DNA from 4 places in the Paenibacillus sp. FW126-R14 genome. Region 2 is predicted to be linked to each of the others. Evidence: riboswitches for the same ligand, from Rfam matches in the RefSeq annotation. Region 2 holds a riboswitch; each other region holds the start of a gene.
What was found. Region 2 has a riboswitch for cyclic di-GMP ahead of AC3WRW_RS00640 (amidase). Riboswitches for the same ligand answer to the same signal wherever they lie in the genome.
Positions count from the first base shown of each region.

Region 1 (4,534 bases), on a different contig from region 2:
TTTGATCTATGCGGTTACGCTATACGTTCTCCTCATCGTTTTTGGCATTAAGCAGATCGAAGGAGAGAAGAAACAACCGGTTACGTTCGCCTCCGCATTGCGTGTCATCCGCAGCGATGTCACGTTTCGCTACTACATCCTTGGCGGGATCATCGGGGCGATCGGATACTCGCAGGTCATGGTGACTCTTTCGCAGTATTTGGAGCAAAGTTTCACCGATGGCGTCAAAATGTTCGCAGTCCTTATGAGTGTTAATGCGATTGTGGTCATTGCTTTACAAATACCGCTTACTCGAATTTCCAATAAGTATACGCCGCTTGCCGCCATTATTTTTGGCAATTTGATGTTTGCTTTAGGAGATGTGGGTTTTGCGTTCTCGCATTCGCTGATTCCGATGATTGTATCGATGGGGATCTTCACGCTTGGCGAAATTTTAAATTATCCCGCGGCGAACATGCTGATTGACAAGCTAGCTCCCGAGCATATGCGAGGCACATATTTTGGCGCTCAAACCTTAACGAATGTCGGCCATTTCATGGGACCGTGGATAGGCGGGTTTTTGCTTGTAGCTTACGGCGGAAGCGTTTTGTATCTGATCATGGCTGTTGTGGTCATGGCAGGGTCGCTATTCTATTGGAAAGGCGCCATCAATCTACAAAACTTCCTGAAAAATTCGTCGAAAAAAGAAATTACTTGATAAAAATGGCGAAATTAGTACTATAGAACTATACGATTTCAAAACAACTTCCCTTATTCTTGATAGTGTAGATATTTTCATGTAAATAAACTTTACAACACATCACGACATGGCAAAACTGACGAAAGTCAGCGACGCAAAGCTATAGGGGCTACCTTGTTCTGGAACGAACTTGTTGCCAGCCAGCTGCCGAACGATTGGGCATTCACCTTCGAACCCCCTCCGATCGGTACACAATGGTGGGGTTTTTCTCTATCATAGCGCTAATTAAACATGAACAAAAAGGAGGACCAGACAGCATGCAGTCCGAACTACATGAAGAGCAGAAAGTAATTTCGCTTTGCGGCAATCATGTTGCCCGTTTGGTACCATCCACGGATGGACCAAAGCTACTGATCAATTTGGAAGAATACGCGCTTAACGAAGCTTGTTGGGATGTCGAAATGTTTCATGGCAGAAGCAACAGCATCTTAATCTTCTACTGGAAAGGCGAAGTAAAACTTTCAGTGAAAATGCCGCCGATGCCCCAAATTGAAGCATTTATGACAAGACTTTATCAAATCTTGACTTCCAAATTAAGAACAGTTCAGCCTATATAGGCGAGCTGTTTTTTTTTATTCGTGGACAGTTTCTAATTGTTAAAGAGCGTTAATTCAATAATGTGAGATGTCACATTATCTACGCACAAATAAACTTCTTTGCAGACTGTTGAAAAATAATTTAATGCGATTGAGTTGATTAATTGGTCGGAGTATAGCCAATTCGGATAGTGATGCAGATATTTCTTATCAGAGTATAGTAGTTTTATATGATTCCATATTTCGTCGAATTCTTGAATGTGAATTGGATTTATCGCATCTTCGTAGCTAGTCTTAACAGACTTATTATTAAATCTTACATACTTATAATCACCCGAAGAGGTATGTTCACCATGAAATTGGTATAAATCTAAAACGAAGGGATTAATCCTTTTTTCACTCAACAACAAAGTAAAGAGTTCCTTCGATGTAGGTTTAAGATTTTCTAATCTTAGTTCAACGGGAATTCTCTTAGACGTTACGACATGAATATTTTGAAAATGGCAAAGCAAATTTCTGAGTGCATCATCATTTAGATCGATATGTGTAAGTGGAATTATAATACACATTTCCGGTGCTCGAAAAATAAACGGTGCAATATAGTATTGTGCAATGGGGGATATTACATTACTCGCGCTGTCCAGCGGTGGAATAGCTTGAAAATGAGTGTCTTCTAGCCGTGAATACGCCGTTCTAGTTAAATTTTCAATAAAATTTTTATCCATATCTTCAAAGTGGCACATATAAATTATCTCCTTAACTCGATCTAGCTGTGGGGCTCCGACAACCTTAACAACTAAGGAAAGGGATAAAATCTATTATATACCAATTTTGTAATGGGTAAAATCTTTACCCTTGCAGTTACGTAAATAGAGGATGATTAGTTCACTATATGAACTGATCACCTCTATTTTTTATTTGTGATTTCCATTTCATCTATCTAGCTCAGCATGTTTATGTTTGCTTCTCCAAGTGAAGGTATAAGAAATTTATGATCAATAGGCGATGACATCACGATTAGAATCGTGTAGGTCCCGTATTTATCACATTGATTTCCGAACTCCTCGAGAGCTCGTGTGGAATCGCTTACTACTTTCAATAAGTAGTTGTGTTCTCCACTTATACGGTAACATTCGACGACATCGGGAGTCGAGCGGCAGAAATCAAGGAATGCGTTACAATCCCTTGTATGGAACAAAATGTAGGCAGCAGCATGTTTTCCAATTTTTTCAGGGGAAATGATGGTGCGATACTCGCTGATGATCCCTTTTTCCTCCATGCGCCTAACTCTTTCCGTTACTGCGGGTTGTGATAAACCGACACATTTTCCTAGCTCCGTCATAGAAATTCTCGCTTGGCTTTGAAGGTGGAAAAGGATTTGCTTATCCACATGATCCATTGGAATCGACTCCTTTAAATTTAAGGTATTTCTTATAAACTAACTTGTAATTCATCGTAAAATGACTCATTTAACTTAGTTGCCTTATGTAATCGATATAACTTATTTTATATAATAAGCTTACAATAGTAAAGCGATTTAAGCTTTAACTATTCCGAAAGGATGAAAAATGTTGAGTATGCTGCATTCAAATAAAATTAATCCAGCATGTTTACCAGGTCGCATCGATGAAGTAATCGATCGAACACTTGCAGACAAGCGACTGGTCGGAGCTGTCATTAAAGTGGCGATTGATGGGGTACTGGTTTATAGCCGAGCTGCTGGTCATGCCGACCGCGAGACGAACCAGCCCATGCAAGAAGACGCTTTATTCCGGCTTGCCTCGGTTACTAAGCCTATCGTTTCAACGGCTGCTCTAGTGTTAGTTGCGCAAGGTCGCCTACAGCTGGATGACCGCGTTGATCGCTACCTTCCAGAGTTTCGGCCACGTCTTCAAAACGGCGAGTTCGCGACTCTGACGATTCGTCAATTGATGACGCATACCGCAGGTCTGACTTACCGCTTTTTTCAAGAAGAAAATGGTTCTTATCAGCGGGCAGGCGTATCGGATGGCATGGATCAGCCCGGTATCACGTTGGAAGAGAACCTGCGCAGGCTGGCTTCTGTACCGCTACTCTATACACCAGGCACCGAGTGGAAATACTCGATCGCAACAGATGTGCTGGGAGCAGTAATTGCAAAAGTTACAGAAACACCGCTTGGCGAGGCCATACACTCGCTGGTGACAAAGCCGCTTGGTATGAGCGACACCGGTTTTACTGCAGCCTGCCCAGAGCGGCTTGCCACTGTCTATGCCAATGAATTTCCGGAGCCACGGCCTCTCCAAGATCCCGACAGCATTGCCTTTATAGAGGGCACGGCGGGCTTCCGGCTTGCCCCTGGCAGGGCACTTGACGACACTGCCTATCCTTCTGGGGGAGCCGGCATGGTCGGCAGTGCAGGGGACTTTTTGCAACTGCTGGAAACATTGCGCAAGGGAGGAGCACCCCTGCTGCCGGAGTCTATGGTGCGCGAAATGACTAGTAACCAGATTGGTAATCTGGAGATGGCTTTTTGGCCAGGACGAGGCTTTGGCTTAGGTTTTACACTGCTGAAGGATCCTGTCGCCGCCAATACTCCGGAATCCCCTGGTACATGGCGCATGGGCGGCACCTATGGTCATTCGTGGTTCGTCGATCCTGTGCAGCGGCTCAGCGTCGTGGCGTTCACCAATACCGCACTTGAAGGCATGTCGGGTCAGTTTACAGTTGACCTTTGTGAAGCCATCTATGACAGTAACAAGAAATAAAGAACGAAAACAAGAGCCTTGGTCCGGGATGAATCGGCTGAGGCTCTCCTATTTGGCGATTAATGGCTTTGCATTGGACCATATAATCTACAAGTTATTAGAGAGAGGTGCTACTGAAATGAGCCAAAACACAACTTCTGCCACACAGAGTGTCACCAGCATTACCTCTTCTGAACGTCTTCCATGGGCTGGATTACTCGCTCTTGCAATGACGGGATTTATCTGCGTACTTACCGAAACGATTCCAGCCGGCTTGTTACTCCAAATCGGGGAGGGGCTTGGAGTTTCGGAGGCTCTTGCGGGTCAACTTGTCACTTTGTACGCCATCGGCTCACTATTGGCCGCAATTCCCCTGACCTCTGCAACGCGCGGATGGCGGCGGCGCCCCCTGCTGCTAATGTGTATTCTAGGTTTTCTCGTATTCAACACCGTCACCATGCTTTCTTCCAACTATACACTGACGCTGGCAGCCCGGTTCTTCGCGGGCGTATCCGCTGGTGTCTTATGGGGGA
Region 1 covers NZ_JBYTBS010000005.1:52,831-57,364, forward strand. Annotated here, with positions in the region: gene AC3WRW_RS04855 (MDR family MFS transporter) at 1-697, shown strand, start outside; cyclic di-GMP riboswitch class I at 799-891, shown strand; gene AC3WRW_RS04860 (hypothetical protein) at 997-1,296, shown strand; gene AC3WRW_RS04865 (hypothetical protein) at 1,329-2,000, opposite strand; gene AC3WRW_RS04870 (Lrp/AsnC family transcriptional regulator) at 2,216-2,674, opposite strand; gene AC3WRW_RS04875 (serine hydrolase domain-containing protein) at 2,853-4,022, shown strand; gene AC3WRW_RS04880 (MFS transporter) at 4,141-4,534, shown strand, end outside.
Region 1: it holds a riboswitch for cyclic di-GMP, as region 2 does, so the genes downstream of both, AC3WRW_RS04860 (hypothetical protein) here and AC3WRW_RS00640 (amidase) in region 2, are expected to answer to the same signal.

Region 2 (4,534 bases):
CAAAAGCAATCATCGGCGAAAACTGGAAATCCCCAGCTGGCGTAGCGGGAGAAGAACGTGTTTGGAACTATCTTGAAAGCAAAAAAGATTCGCTCAAAATTGGCAAGAAAACGGAATTGAAGAAGCAACTCAAGGTTGTGAAAGAAGATACTGATGCGCAAACAGGAACTCAGCATTACCGTCTAAAGCAGTACATACAAGGAATACCGGTTTATGGCGCCGAACAAACCGTACATGTAGACAGAACAGGGCAGGTTACTTCATTAATCGGCAGTGTTCTCTCTGATGAGGAACAATTGGTCCCTCAAGGAAGCGCTTCCAAAATTAGCGAAGCCACCGCCATCGCTGCCGCTGAAAAAGAGGCGGAAAGCCGCATCGGCCAGCTTGGCGAACCGCAGAAAGCGCCTAAAGCAGATTTGTATGTTTATGTGCATGAGGGACAGCCTGTGCTGGCTTATGTTACTGAGGTCAATGTGCTCGAGCCATCTCCGCTCCGTACCCGTTACTTTATCAGCGCTGAAACCGGCAATATTCTGTTCCAGTATGATCTTCTCGATTTCGCTACCGGAACAGGAAAAGGCGTACTGGGCGATACCAAATCGTTCACGACTACTTTGTCCGGCTCTACCTACCAACTTTATGACACCACGCGGGGTAAAGGAATTGTCACTTATACAGCGGGCAATCGCACCACATTGCCTGGAACGCTTCTTACCAGTACCACGAATGCCTGGAATGACCCAGCTGCGGTAGACGCGCATGCCTATGCGGCAACTGTATATGATTATTACAAAACGAAATTCGGGCGCAACAGCATTGACGGAAATGGTCTTCAGCTCAGATCAACGGTTCACTACAGCACCCGCTACAACAACGCATTCTGGAACGGCGTGCAAATGGTGTACGGGGATGGAGACGGAACTACGTTCCTGCCTCTCTCCGGAGATCTGGATGTTGTCGGCCATGAATTAACGCATGGGGTTACCGAATATACGGCTGGGCTGAATTACATTAACGAGTCCGGGGCTCTGAACGAATCGATTTCTGATATTATTGGAAATACGATTGAGAGCAAAAACTGGCTTATCGGCGACGCGATTTATACGCCGGGCATTTCAGGCGACGCGCTTCGTTCTATGTCAAACCCTACGACCTATGGCGATCCCGACCATTACAGCAATCGATATACCGGCACAGCCGATAACGGCGGCGTTCACACCAATAGCGGAATTAACAACAAAGCGTTCTATCTGTTGGCGCAAGGCGGTACTCACAGTGGTGTAACGGTGTCCGGAATCGGCCGTGATGCGGCCGTGAAAATTATTTATCATGCACTCATCTACTACCTGACGCCTACATCCAACTTCGCCGTGATGCGCGCAGCGGCCATTCAAGCAGCTACTGATTTATACGGAGCAAATTCCGCTCAAGTGACCTCTGTAAAAAATGCGTATACAGCCGTAGGCGTGCAATAATTTGATTCCATAACCTAGAGCCTCCAAACCACCTTTAAGGTGAATTTGGAGGCTTGCTTTATTCCTATGAAGTTTGGAGCTTTCGAGCGACTCGTTCGCCAAGCTCGAAGGACGCTTGGTACAAGTAGCTGAGCACGATGGTTTGCGTATCGGGGGATATGCCTGCAAGATCGGCGGCCAGGTTATCTACCAAGCGTTCTTGCTGTAATGGGGCAAGAGCATGATAATACTGACCGGCTTGCGCGAAGTCATCTTGCTTGGGCAGGTCGGAACGCACGAGGCGACCTTCCACGAATCTCCCGTTGCCACTGGTCACGAGGGATTCAGGCGTCCAGTTCTGCTGATGATTAATCGGAATTTTGCGGAAGTCCGGACCAAGCCGCCGGCGCTGCGAATCCCAATAAATATTCGCACGCCCTTGAAGCAGCTTATCGTCCGATAACTCTGCGCCTTCCAGCAGGTTGGAAGGGGAGAAAGCCAACTTTTCTACTTGCTCCATATAATTATTAGGATTTCTATTTAATACTAATCTCCCTACAGGCAGCAAGGGATATTGCTGCTCATCCCATACCTTTGTATTATCCAACGGATCATAAGGGAGAAAGGATTCGTCTAGGGGGTTCATCAGCTGCACGTAAAGCCCATATTCAAACGTTGTGCCTGCGTTCAGCGCATCGAATAAGTCCTTGCCGGCATAATCCGGATTCTCGCAAGCGAGCCGGTCTGATTCTTCACGGTCTATATATTGCACACCTGCCAGAGGCATCCAATGATATTTCACGTAAGTGCGGACACCTTGCGCGTTTTTCCAGACGTATGTATTTACGCTGTGGCCCGGGATGTGGCGCAGACTCTTGACGGTGCCCTCGTCGGAGTAGAGCCGGACAAGAAAGCTTGTGCATTCCGGTGCTCGGGCCACGAAGCTCCAAAATCGCTGCGGATCGATTAGGTTGTTGACGGGCGACGGCAGGAAGGCATTGATAAATTCGGGAAAGCGGATGGCGTCTCTGACGGCGAACACGGGGATATGGTTACAGACAAGATCGAACACCCCATGATCCGTATAGAACTTCGTGGCGAATCCGCGCACGTTGCGGGAAGTATCAGGCGTGCCTTTGTTGCTGACGGCTAAGGAGAATCTTACTGTGACAGGGACCTGCTGACCCGGATGTTGCAAGAAACAAAGCTGCGTGTAAGCCGTCATGGCATGTACGGTCTCAAAATAGCCGAATGCGCCATATCCTTTGACATGCACGGGCCTTTCTAACAATTTCGCATGGATGAAAGTCTCCAGCTTTTCATGCAGCATGTTGTCCTGTTCCACTACAGGGCCTCGTTCGCCCACAGTTTGCGAATGAAAAGCAGCCGGTATATCTCCAGACCTTTGGTTAGGGCGAGTTCCATTACTCTCGTTCATCTTTCAACCTCCCATACCGGATATATCAAAAAAGTATCAAGAACTGCTATGCTATGCGAATAGGCCTGTGCCAAGCCCAACGAGTTGACCAATACATATAAATACAATGCGCATATATGTATTTTTAGAACTAGCCGGACTTCCTCTTGACGTTAACCCTATTGGTTCATTCTCGGGATGGCGGTTGAGCGAGGTTGGATAGATGAAAAATAACCGGTTCTCCTTGAGGAGGGCCGGTTTAGTTCTTCTGATGAGCCGTGTACGCATTGTCCAATTAGTGGACTTTAAGAAGAATATAGTTTAGTATTGGTTTATTCTTACATAAGAACGATCAGTTTCGCGATAATAGCAAACCTGCCGTAAAGGCAGTGACGCAAAACTACAGGGCCTAAGGGTGTATACCTATGGCAGCCAGTTGCCGAACGAAAATGCAATAAAGACAAACTTTGCAACTTTTGTTTTTATGGCGTTATTTCAAACACAGTTCGGTGTGCAGCCGAACTGTGTTTTTTTGTCATGAAAGAAGGGGCGGAGAAATGAAAAGGTTCTTTCCTATATTATGTGGAGTTTGCTTAATATTATTCGGTTTACCTGGAATGGCAGCAGCGGATTCGAAATACGCATTTCAAAATTCTACGAACCTTTCGACATGGTTATGGGATACTTCCAAGATTGTTTCCGATCAGGACAGTATCATTCATAATTTGGTCAACAATAACGTCAAGGTTTTGCTGCTTCAAATCGATACTACACTCGAACAGAAGCATTATAAGGAATTTATAAGCAAGGCGACTGCTAATGGAATTCGTGTGCATGCCCTAGATGGTGCACCTGAATGGGTGGCCGATCATGGCATTACACTTCAGCAGATTTTTCTTAAATGGTTGAATAACTATCAAGAGTTTGCGTCACCAAATGAAAAATTTACGGGTATACATTTAGATGTTGAGCCCTACGGGCATGAGCAGTATGCGGATAACACCAATGAATTTCTGGAAGAATACCAGTCCATGATGCTGACATTTAGAAACCAAGCCGATCAACTCCAATTGGAATTTGGAATAGACATCCCATTTTGGTTTTACGGTGTACAGTACGATACCAAATATGGCAGTGGAAATATGGCAGAGTGGCTTTGTAAAAATGTTGAATTTATCAGCATCATGGCATACCGGGATGCAGCAGCTGGAACTGACGGGATCATCGGGATCTCTTCAGCGGAAATGAAGTTATTTGAGAAGTATAAAGTGAAGGGGACGATAGCGGTTGAAACCGGCCGTCTTGCGGAAGAATATCAATTTGTAACCTTCTTTGAAGAAGATAAAGCGTATATGAATCAGCAGTTGGAGCTTGTTTATCAAAATTACAAAGCCAATCCTGCTTTTCATGGAATCGCGATCCATCATTATGACAGTTGGATGAAGATGGAATAAAACTTTCGCCATAACCCCAGCCATAAAGGTTTAGGGTTATTTTTCATTTTTTATGAAAATAATGTAAAGGGGTCTCAACAAATTGATATTTAAGTCTGTATACCGATAAAATGAAAGGGGAGGCTAAGGAGATGACGCTGAAAATAAAGGTATTACTTGGCATTATTTCAATAATTGTATTATTTGGAATTTTGTTGTTATATCAATTT
Region 2 covers NZ_JBYTBS010000001.1:148,759-153,292, forward strand. Annotated here, with positions in the region: gene AC3WRW_RS00630 (M4 family metallopeptidase) at 1-1,475, shown strand, start outside; gene AC3WRW_RS00635 (catalase) at 1,540-2,892, opposite strand; cyclic di-GMP riboswitch class I at 3,230-3,315, shown strand; gene AC3WRW_RS00640 (amidase) at 3,489-4,325, shown strand; gene AC3WRW_RS00645 (family 2 glycosyl transferase) at 4,457-4,534, shown strand, end outside.

Region 3 (4,534 bases), on a different contig from region 2:
GCACGACATTCATTAACGAAGCTGAAGTAAGAGCGTATCGCTTGAAGATGAACATCAAGCCGGTCTACAAAATGGTTGATACTTGCGCAGCGGAGTTCGAAGCTTCAACGCCATACTACTATTCAACTTATGAGCAAGAAGATGAAGTAACGGAATCCGCCAAAGAGAAAGTCGTTGTGCTTGGCTCCGGTCCAATCCGTATCGGTCAAGGCATCGAGTTCGACTACTCAACCGTTCACGCGGTATGGGCGATTCAAGCTGCCGGTTACGAAGCCGTTATTATTAACAACAACCCGGAGACAGTTTCCACTGACTTCAATACATCCGATCGTTTGTACTTCGAGCCATTGTTCTTCGAGGATGTCATGAACGTAATCGAGCGCGAAAACCCAATCGGCGTTATCGTACAGTTCGGCGGACAAACAGCGATCAATCTGGCTGCTCCTCTGCACAAAGCAGGCGTTCGCATTCTGGGCTCCGATCTGGAAAGCATCGACACCGCTGAAGATCGCAAGAAATTCGAAGCTTTGCTAAGCAAGCTTTCCATTGCACAGCCTCCTGGCGGTACAGTAACATCGGTCAATGATGCGGTTGGTACTGCAGCGAAGTTCGGTTATCCGGTCATCGTTCGACCTTCCTACGTTCTAGGCGGACGTGCGATGGAAATCGTCTACTCCGATGAAGAATTGTTGAACTACATGGAATATGCGGTGAAGATCAACCCTGAGCACCCGGTTCTAATCGACCGCTACATGCTTGGTAAAGAAGTAGAGGTTGACGCCATTTGCGATAGAGAAACCGTTCTGATCCCTGGCATCATGGAGCACGTTGAGCGCGCAGGGGTTCACTCCGGCGATTCCATCGCCGTGTATCCGCCGCAATCGATCTCGGATGCGATTAAAGCGCAAATTATCGAGATTACAACCAAAATCGGTCTTGAACTGAACGTCGTCGGCTTGGTGAACATCCAGTTCGTTATCCACAACGAACAAGTGTATGTTATCGAGGTTAACCCGCGTTCTTCCAGAACGGTGCCATTCTTAAGCAAAGTAACGAACATCCCGATGGCTAACGTGGCAACCCGCGTCATTATGGGACAAAAGCTTGCTGATATGGGTTACAAAAGCGGTCTATGGCCGGAAGATAGCTATGTTTCGGTTAAAGTGCCTGTCTTCTCCTTTGCGAAGCTTCGCCGTGTAGACACAACGCTCGGACCTGAAATGAAGTCGACAGGCGAGGTTATGGGCCGCGATACGAACTTTGCTAAGGCGCTCTACAAAGGGTTAATCGGTGCAGGCATGAAAATTCCATCCGCCGGTTCAGTCGTAGTTACCGTCGCTGACAAAGACAAAGAAGAAGCGATTGACATTTTAAAAGGCTTCTACCGTCTTGGCTATAAAATCATCGCAACGGGCGGAACGGCGACAGCCATCGAAGAAGCCGGTCTGCCGGTAACAACGGTACACAAGCTAAGCGAAGGCTCGCCTAATATCTTGGATCTGATCCGCAGCGGAGACGCGCAGTTCGTCGTAAATACGCTGACCAAAGGCAAAACGCCAGAGCGCGACGGATTCCGTATTCGCCGTGAAGCGGTCGAGAACGGCGTGGTTTGTATGACATCTTTGGATACGGTAAGAGCGCTCGTTAATATGCTTGAAGCTATCAATTTCTCTTCACGCGCTATGCCGGTTCATGTCTAAGGAAGAGGTGGCGGACTTGTCAGTAATTACACGTACGGACGTTGCCGGACGCATTATGGTGGCGCTCGATTATCCCAATGCCGCAAGTGCCGAAGGGCTGCTGAAGCAGCTCGAAGGGATTCCTTGCTACGTGAAGGTGGGCATGCAGCTGTTCTATGCTGCAGGTCCCGGCTTCGTCGCGAGCTTGAAAGATCGCGGGTATAAGGTGTTCCTTGACGTGAAGATGCATGATATCCCGAACACCGTCAAAGGCGGCGCGGAAAGCGTAACGCGCCTGGGGGTTGATGTGTTCAATGTTCATGCCGCCGGAGGCAAGGACATGATGGAAGCCGCCTTGGAAGGCGTTGACAAGGGGCTAGCCGCAGGCGCTGCACGTCCGATCGTCATCGGCGTGACGCAGCTCACCAGCACCTCGCAAGCGGTGCTGAATGAGGAAATCGGCTTGACCGGAACGGTTGAGCAAGCCGTCATTCGCTATGCCCGCTTGGCGCATGCCGCGGGGCTGCAGGGCGTCGTCGCGTCACCTTTGGAGGTGACCGCGATTAAGGCGGCGTGCGGCGACGGATTCGTCACCGTGACGCCGGGCATCCGCCCTGCGGGAGCGGATGTGGGCGACCAGTCGCGCATCATGACGCCGGCCGAGGCTTTCGCTCAGGGAACGGACTACGTCGTGATCGGCAGACCAATCACTGGCGCGGCGGATCCAAGGGCTGCGATGGAATCGATTATCGATTCCATCCTGTAGCACCTAACAACGGAAGGAACGGTGGAAGAACGTGAGTCAACAGCTTGAAACGATTGCGAAGCACGTTGCTGCTTCTCTCTTAGAAATCGGTGCGGTAGCGCTTAGACCGCAGCAGCCTTTTACATGGACATCGGGTTTGAAATCGCCGATCTATTGCGATAACCGTCTGACCATGTCGCACCCGGCCATTCGCGAAGTCATCGCTGACGGCTTCGTCAGCTTGATTCAAGCGAAATTTCCGGACGCCGAGGTCGTAGCCGGCACAGCAACAGCCGGCATCCCTCATGCGGCATGGGTCGCGCAGAAGCTGGGTCTCCCGATGATTTATATTCGGGATAAAGCCAAAGGCCATGGCAAAGAGAACCTGATCGAAGGTTCTGTGCAACCAGGGCAAAAGGTCATCGTCATCGAGGATCTGATCTCCACAGGAGGAAGCTCTTTGAAAGCGGCCATCGCTGTCAAAGATGCGGGAGCGGAAGCTCTAGGCGTGCTGGCGATTTTCTCCTATCAATTGGACAAGGCGACGGATGCGTTCCAAGCGGCGGACATGCCTCTTCACACGCTTTCCAACTACGCTGCACTGCTTGAAGTGGCGCTGGAGAAGGGTGCAATCAAAGAGGAAGATATGGCCTTGCTGCGTTCTTGGAGAGAGAATCCTGCAGCGTTTGGCGTGTAGAAACGAATCGAAGATTGACGAATTGCGCAAGCAAAACCTATACTGGAAGTGTGCTAGGTACAGCCTAACATCTGCGAACCGGCAAATGACGCGAAAGCGGCAGACGCAAAGCTACAGGGGCTAACCGGCTATGGCCGAATGCTCGCCAGCTACCGAACGATGAGAGGAGGAGCGCTATATGAATATCAGCAGCAGTGTCTTTAATGCCATTAGCGGCGGAGACGCTTTGAAGCAGGCGGTTGGCATTCAACTGCTTAGCAAAGCGAGCGATATGCAATCAGCTTCAGCCAGTACGCTCGTACAGGATTTTGCGAAATCCCAGCAGTTGGTTACCGCATCGGCGGCGCCGCATTTGGGAAGCAATCTCGACATCCGCATATAAGCAAACAGGAAAGAAGCCCTACCTTTTTGAAAAGGAGGGCTTTTTTTGCATGAGGCTCGAAATTGCGCTAACGGATACAGAAACTATACGCTCCCCTTGGTCAACAGCCCAATAAAGGCTTGCAGCGGCTGAGAGATCCACTTTTTGGGATGAAGCAGCAGTTGAATATCTAAAGTTAAGTCTTCGTGCGAGAAGGGAAGCGACGCCAGTTTGTTCTGTTCGAGCTCACTTTGAACGGCGATTCGTGGCAGCAGGGCGATGCCGAGCCCGTTCATGACGCATTGTTTAATCGCTTCTAGATTTCCAAGCTCGAAGCCGATGTGAAGCGGGATGGTGTGATCTTTGAGCAATTTTTCAAACATGCCTCGATAGATGCAGCTTTCTTCCGTTACGATAAATTCCGTTTCTTGAAAGTCGGATAGCTGTATGCGTTCCAGGTGTGTAAGCGGGTGAGCCAAAGGCGCTACAAGTACTAGAGGCTCTTCTTTGATTGTAGTGCACGTCAAGAGAGGGTCGGCCGGGTAGCGATCCAGCAATAAGCCCAAATCATAGTCGCCTTCTCTGACTTTCGTTATGAGGGAAGCTTCGCTGTCAGGATAAAGATGGATATTAAGACCGGGATAAAGCTGTTTGAGCGCTTGTAAAAATGGAGGCAAATAATAGGCTGCAAGCGAGTTTATCGTTCCTATCGTCAATGTTCCCGTGACTTGGCTCGCAACGATTTCTTTGGACTGGTCATAGAGATCGAGCATTTGGACGGCCAGCTTCAGCAGGCTTTCGCCTGGTAGGGTTAACCGCAGCTGCCGGCCATACCTTTCAAAGAGAGAGACGCCATATTCGCGCTCCAGCTTCTGAATTTGCATCGTAATGCTAGACTGTGCATACCCTAATTCTTCTGCAGCTTTTGTAAAGCTCTTTCTGCGGGCAACCTCCCGAAAGGTCCGGAAGTACGTTAAGTCCATGAGAGTCCCCCTCACTTTTATCAAAAATATTGATGAGTATTATCATTTATTATAGCTAACTGTGATGTG
Region 3 covers NZ_JBYTBS010000006.1:27,623-32,156, reverse strand. Annotated here, with positions in the region: gene carB (carbamoyl-phosphate synthase large subunit) at 1-1,700, shown strand, start outside; gene pyrF (orotidine-5'-phosphate decarboxylase) at 1,756-2,445, shown strand; gene pyrE (orotate phosphoribosyltransferase) at 2,477-3,121, shown strand; cyclic di-GMP riboswitch class I at 3,192-3,278, shown strand; gene AC3WRW_RS05890 (YjfB family protein) at 3,300-3,503, shown strand; gene AC3WRW_RS05885 (LysR family transcriptional regulator) at 3,587-4,465, opposite strand.
Region 3: it holds a riboswitch for cyclic di-GMP, as region 2 does, so the genes downstream of both, AC3WRW_RS05890 (YjfB family protein) here and AC3WRW_RS00640 (amidase) in region 2, are expected to answer to the same signal.

Region 4 (4,534 bases), on a different contig from region 2:
ACGCGTATACATCCGGTACAAGTCGCCTGCGAACAGCGCAGCTTCATCGCCGCCTGCCGCTCCGCGAATTTCAACGATGACGTTCTTATCGTCATTCGGGTCTTTTGGCATCATGAGCACTCTAAGCTGTTCTTCTAGATTAGCAGACTGTTCGCTTAGCTCTTCGATCTCCATTTTCACCATTTCACGCATTTCATCGTCCAGCTTCTCGTTCTGCATCGCTTTCGCGTCTGCCAGCTGCTCGGTCACGCTCTTATATTCATTATAAGCATCGTAGGCTTCCTGAAGATCAGATTGTTCCTTCGAATACTCTCTAAGCTTCTTCGTGTCACTCGTTACATCCGGGTCACACAGCAGTTCGCTTAATTTCTCATAGCGGTCCACAATGGACTGAAGTCGATCCAACATAACGGATCACTCCTTTCTTTATTTTTTATGGTTTACACATTAAATCTGAAATGCATAACGTCGCCGTCATTCACCACGTACTCTTTGCCTTCCAGGCGCACTTGGCCTTTTTCCTTCGCGCCATTCATGGAGCCGGCCGTTACCAAATCCGTATAAGACACAACTTCGGCACGAATAAATCCGCGCTCGAAATCCGTGTGAATCACGCCAGCCGCTTGAGGAGCTTTCGTTCCTTTGCGGATCGTCCAAGCTCTTACTTCCTGCACCCCGGCCGTAAAATACGTATATAAGCCAAGCTTGCGATAAGCTGCTTTAATCAATCTATTCAAGCCGGACTCTTGAAGTCCCAACTCTTCCAGGAACATCGCTTTTTCTTCGTCCTCGAGTTCAGCAATCTCGGACTCTACCTTCGCGCTGATCGAAACAACTTCGTTGTTTTCTTTCGCCGCGTACTCCTGAACGATTTTGACGAACGGATTCTCATCCGCTGTTGCCACTTCATCTTCACTCACGTTTGCCGCATAAAGCACAGGCTTCATGGTCAGCAAATGAAGATCGCGTACAAGCAGCTTCTCATCGTCGCTTAAATCAATGCTGCGCGCCGGCAGATCGTTATAGAGAGCTTCCTTGATGCGTTCCAGACACTCAACCTCGGCTACAACCTTCTTGTCGCCGCCTTTCAGGTTTTTGCGGGAGCGCTCGATCTTCTTCTCTACGGATTCAATGTCAGCCAAAATCAATTCGAGATTAATCGTCTCGATATCGCCAATCGGATCCACTTTACCGGATACGTGGGTAATATTATCATCCTCAAAACAACGGACAACATGCACGATCGCATCCACTTCACGAATGTGAGCCAAAAATTTATTTCCAAGCCCTTCGCCTTTGCTCGCACCCTTTACCAAACCCGCAATATCAACGAATTCAAAGGCTGTCGGGACAATGCTTTTAGGGACAATCATCTCTACCAGCTTGTGCAATCTCTCGTCCGGTACTTCAACTACCCCGACATTCGGATCTATCGTACAGAACGGATAGTTCGCAGATTCTGCCCCCGCCTGTGTAATTGCATTAAACAATGTCGATTTTCCTACGTTCGGTAGACCGACGATACCTGCTTTCAAAGCCATTGTAGTTACAACTCCTTAATTTTCGAAAATCATCCTTCTTATTATATAGTACTTGGAACGCAAAAAAAAGCCTGAAGGCTACTGATTAGCCGCAGACTTTTTTTCCAGCGCTTTTTTCGTTTCATTTTCCCGCTTCTGGACGAAGTAGGTTTCGATCTGATTTTTTAAAATAAAGCCGCGCAGCGCGTTCGTTTTCTGTTCCGGTATGGCGGTAAAGCTTGCCCCGTAGTAATAGCCTTCATTCGTTTTTTCCTGCCGGACAATTTCCATTGTACATGGCACCAAAAAGCCCAAAATCAACTCCACTTCAAGCTGGGAATGCTTTTGTATGACCTTTTCAAGCATAGCATTCTCATTGATTGTGAAACCTAGGCCGTTGACGGATATATTTTTGATAGAGAACCGGATTGGATCATCGAATTGATGCTTATTTCGCTTATTTTTGTCTTGAAGTCCGAAAAGCAGCCCCTCATTCTTCACATCCACGCGAGGGAACTCCCTTTTCTCCGTAAACTTCCTGCGGTTTTCAGGCGGATTCAGGACAATGAGAGAGCCCTGCTCCTTGGCCACGACCGTTGTCTCCATGACAAACAGCCCGGACCTCGTATACACGGTCATTTTACATTTATCGCCCAGCGCAAAATTATCATATTCCGGCAGCTCCACCTCGATAATATCGCCGAGCGCATAAGTAAGCACGCCTGTGGCTACGAAATCGTCCTTGCTCAGCATCGCCTTGCTTTCAATCATGACTTCAGCATCGTACCCTTCTTTGCTGCCGTAAAACTTCATAGCTTTCTGCCTGCTCGCCATTTTGTTCATCAACACCTTCCTCCGTGCTCCGTATATAAAAAATAGACTGCCCCTTTACCGCGGGAACAGCCTATTACCTCAACCCAAAAAAGCATCGATTTTCGGTAACCAGGCTGTCATAGTTCCATGGAACGGTAGACCCTCAGCTTTGCGTCCTTGCCTTTCGGCAAGTTTGCCATTATCGAACCCTGCAAATGAAATTTATACATATCTCGTTCTTTATGGTCTAAAAGACCTACGTTATCTCTCATTATACGGATGGCTGATCTTATTATCAACTAAATCCCTTGCATACGGATTGTATTTGTTGTATGAATGTTAAAAGAATTACATATCCACAACTTTTTAAGTTATACACATTGTTATCCACAGGTTGTTAACAACGAATATTTGTTCGATTCTTTGTACACATGTGGATAAGATTATTTTTAGCGAGGTGTCCCCCTGTGGATGAACATAATGAGCATAATGAACATATTCTCTGGATGAAAGCAGCTATTGAAGAAGCACGCAAAGCCGAAGCCATTCGCGAGGTGCCCATCGGCGCCGTTGTTGTCCATCAAGGTCAAATTATCGGCCGCGGCTACAATCTTCGCGAAACCACGCTGGATCCTCTGGCTCATGCTGAAATGATTGCCATTAAGCAGGCTAGCGAGCACCTGCAAGCTTGGCGTTTGCTCGATTGCAAGCTCTACGTCACGCTGGAGCCTTGTCCGATGTGTGCGGGAGCCATCGTCCAAGCGCGGGTTCCGCAGGTGATCTACGGTACGACCGATCCCAAAGCCGGCTGCGCGGGAACGCTGATGAACCTGCTGCAGGAGGACCGGTTCAATCACCGGGTCGATGTGGTCAGCGGCGTGCTGCAGGCGGAGTGCGCTACTATGCTGACGCAGTTTTTCCGCAAGCTGCGGGGGAAGGAGTAGGCGCTCCCGCGAGAATATTTTTTAGCGGCACTAGATTTACACGCTGCCGCCCAAAAGGTTGCACCGCACAAGGCTTCGTGCTATCATAATCCTTGCTATGCGCCCGTAGCTCAGCAGGATAGAGCAACAGTTTCCTAAACTGTAGGCCGGATGTTCGAATCATCTCGGGCGCGTTTGCTTAGAAATCCGCGGTAGGTCAACGTTTAGCTAACATTGAGCTCAGCGGAAGGAGAACGTAAGGCATACAGTCTGTACACGAAAATTTGCGGAACTATATGCCGGAAATTCACCGTTTAAATACCCGTTTCATGTGACCCTTTACGGAATAACGTAAGGGGGTTTTCGTTATGAGTAATGTTGATCCGCGGAAAGGTAAATCAATCGCTAGTGGATGCCGAAATGTGGACGTAGTGCCTTCGTATGGTCTTGAAAGTGCGTTCCATTTGTTTTGATGTTGCTAAGAAGGCGGAGGGCATGCGCGAGAGAACGTTGGGGAGTTATGTATTATACTGGGGTTATTTTCGCGAATGGATCGGTCAAACTTGTCCACAACTAGTGGATATTGGCGCGATCACAACCGAAGTTGTCCGCGATTACGTTAGATTTATGAGCACTAAGCTTAGACGCGATATAGAGGACGCTCCCAACTTGTCGCCTTACACTATTGCGTTTCAGCTGCGAGATTTGAGGACCATATTTAACTTTTTGTTTTTGGCACGTGAAAAGAAGTTCATATCAATCCAGTCAAGAACGTTAAACAGCCGTGCTTTGATCACAAAGAGTAAGCGACGCTCAGTCCGGATCAGCTTAAACAGTTACTTGCGGCAATTGATACAAGCACGTTTGCTGGGTTTCGCGATAGGACATGCCTACTTCTGATTGCAGACGGCGGTTTTCGTATACTCGAGGCACTACGCTTTGAACTCTTCGCGGCCGCATTATCGCAGGCGACCGTCACAATGAGTGCGTGCGGTAACCTCGAAAATGGCGGCATTATACGCGAATAATGCGGGGAAATCGTGAGGATTGGCGACTTTGCTTCGCGCGTAGTATGTACGAGCTACGTGAAATTAACTAATAAAATACATATATTATATTATTTTACTGTAAATGTTTAGACATATTATGTTTAATAACGTAAAATTCACCGAGTAACTTATTTTTAGAAAAAGGTGGAATTTACTTTGAAAAACAGATTGAGAATTGCAATTTTTCTTTTAGTAATTTCATTGTTATTACCTGTAGTAAGTGCTAAAG
Region 4 covers NZ_JBYTBS010000010.1:148,638-153,171, forward strand. Annotated here, with positions in the region: gene prfA (peptide chain release factor 1) at 1-408, opposite strand, end outside; gene ychF (redox-regulated ATPase YchF) at 441-1,541, opposite strand; gene AC3WRW_RS10020 (PilZ domain-containing protein) at 1,620-2,363, opposite strand; cyclic di-GMP riboswitch class I at 2,455-2,541, opposite strand; gene tadA (tRNA adenosine(34) deaminase TadA) at 2,801-3,277, shown strand; tRNA gene AC3WRW_RS10030 (tRNA-Arg) at 3,377-3,450, shown strand; gene AC3WRW_RS10035 (fibronectin type III domain-containing protein) at 4,462-4,534, shown strand, end outside.
Region 4: it holds a riboswitch for cyclic di-GMP, as region 2 does, so the genes downstream of both, AC3WRW_RS10020 (PilZ domain-containing protein) here and AC3WRW_RS00640 (amidase) in region 2, are expected to answer to the same signal.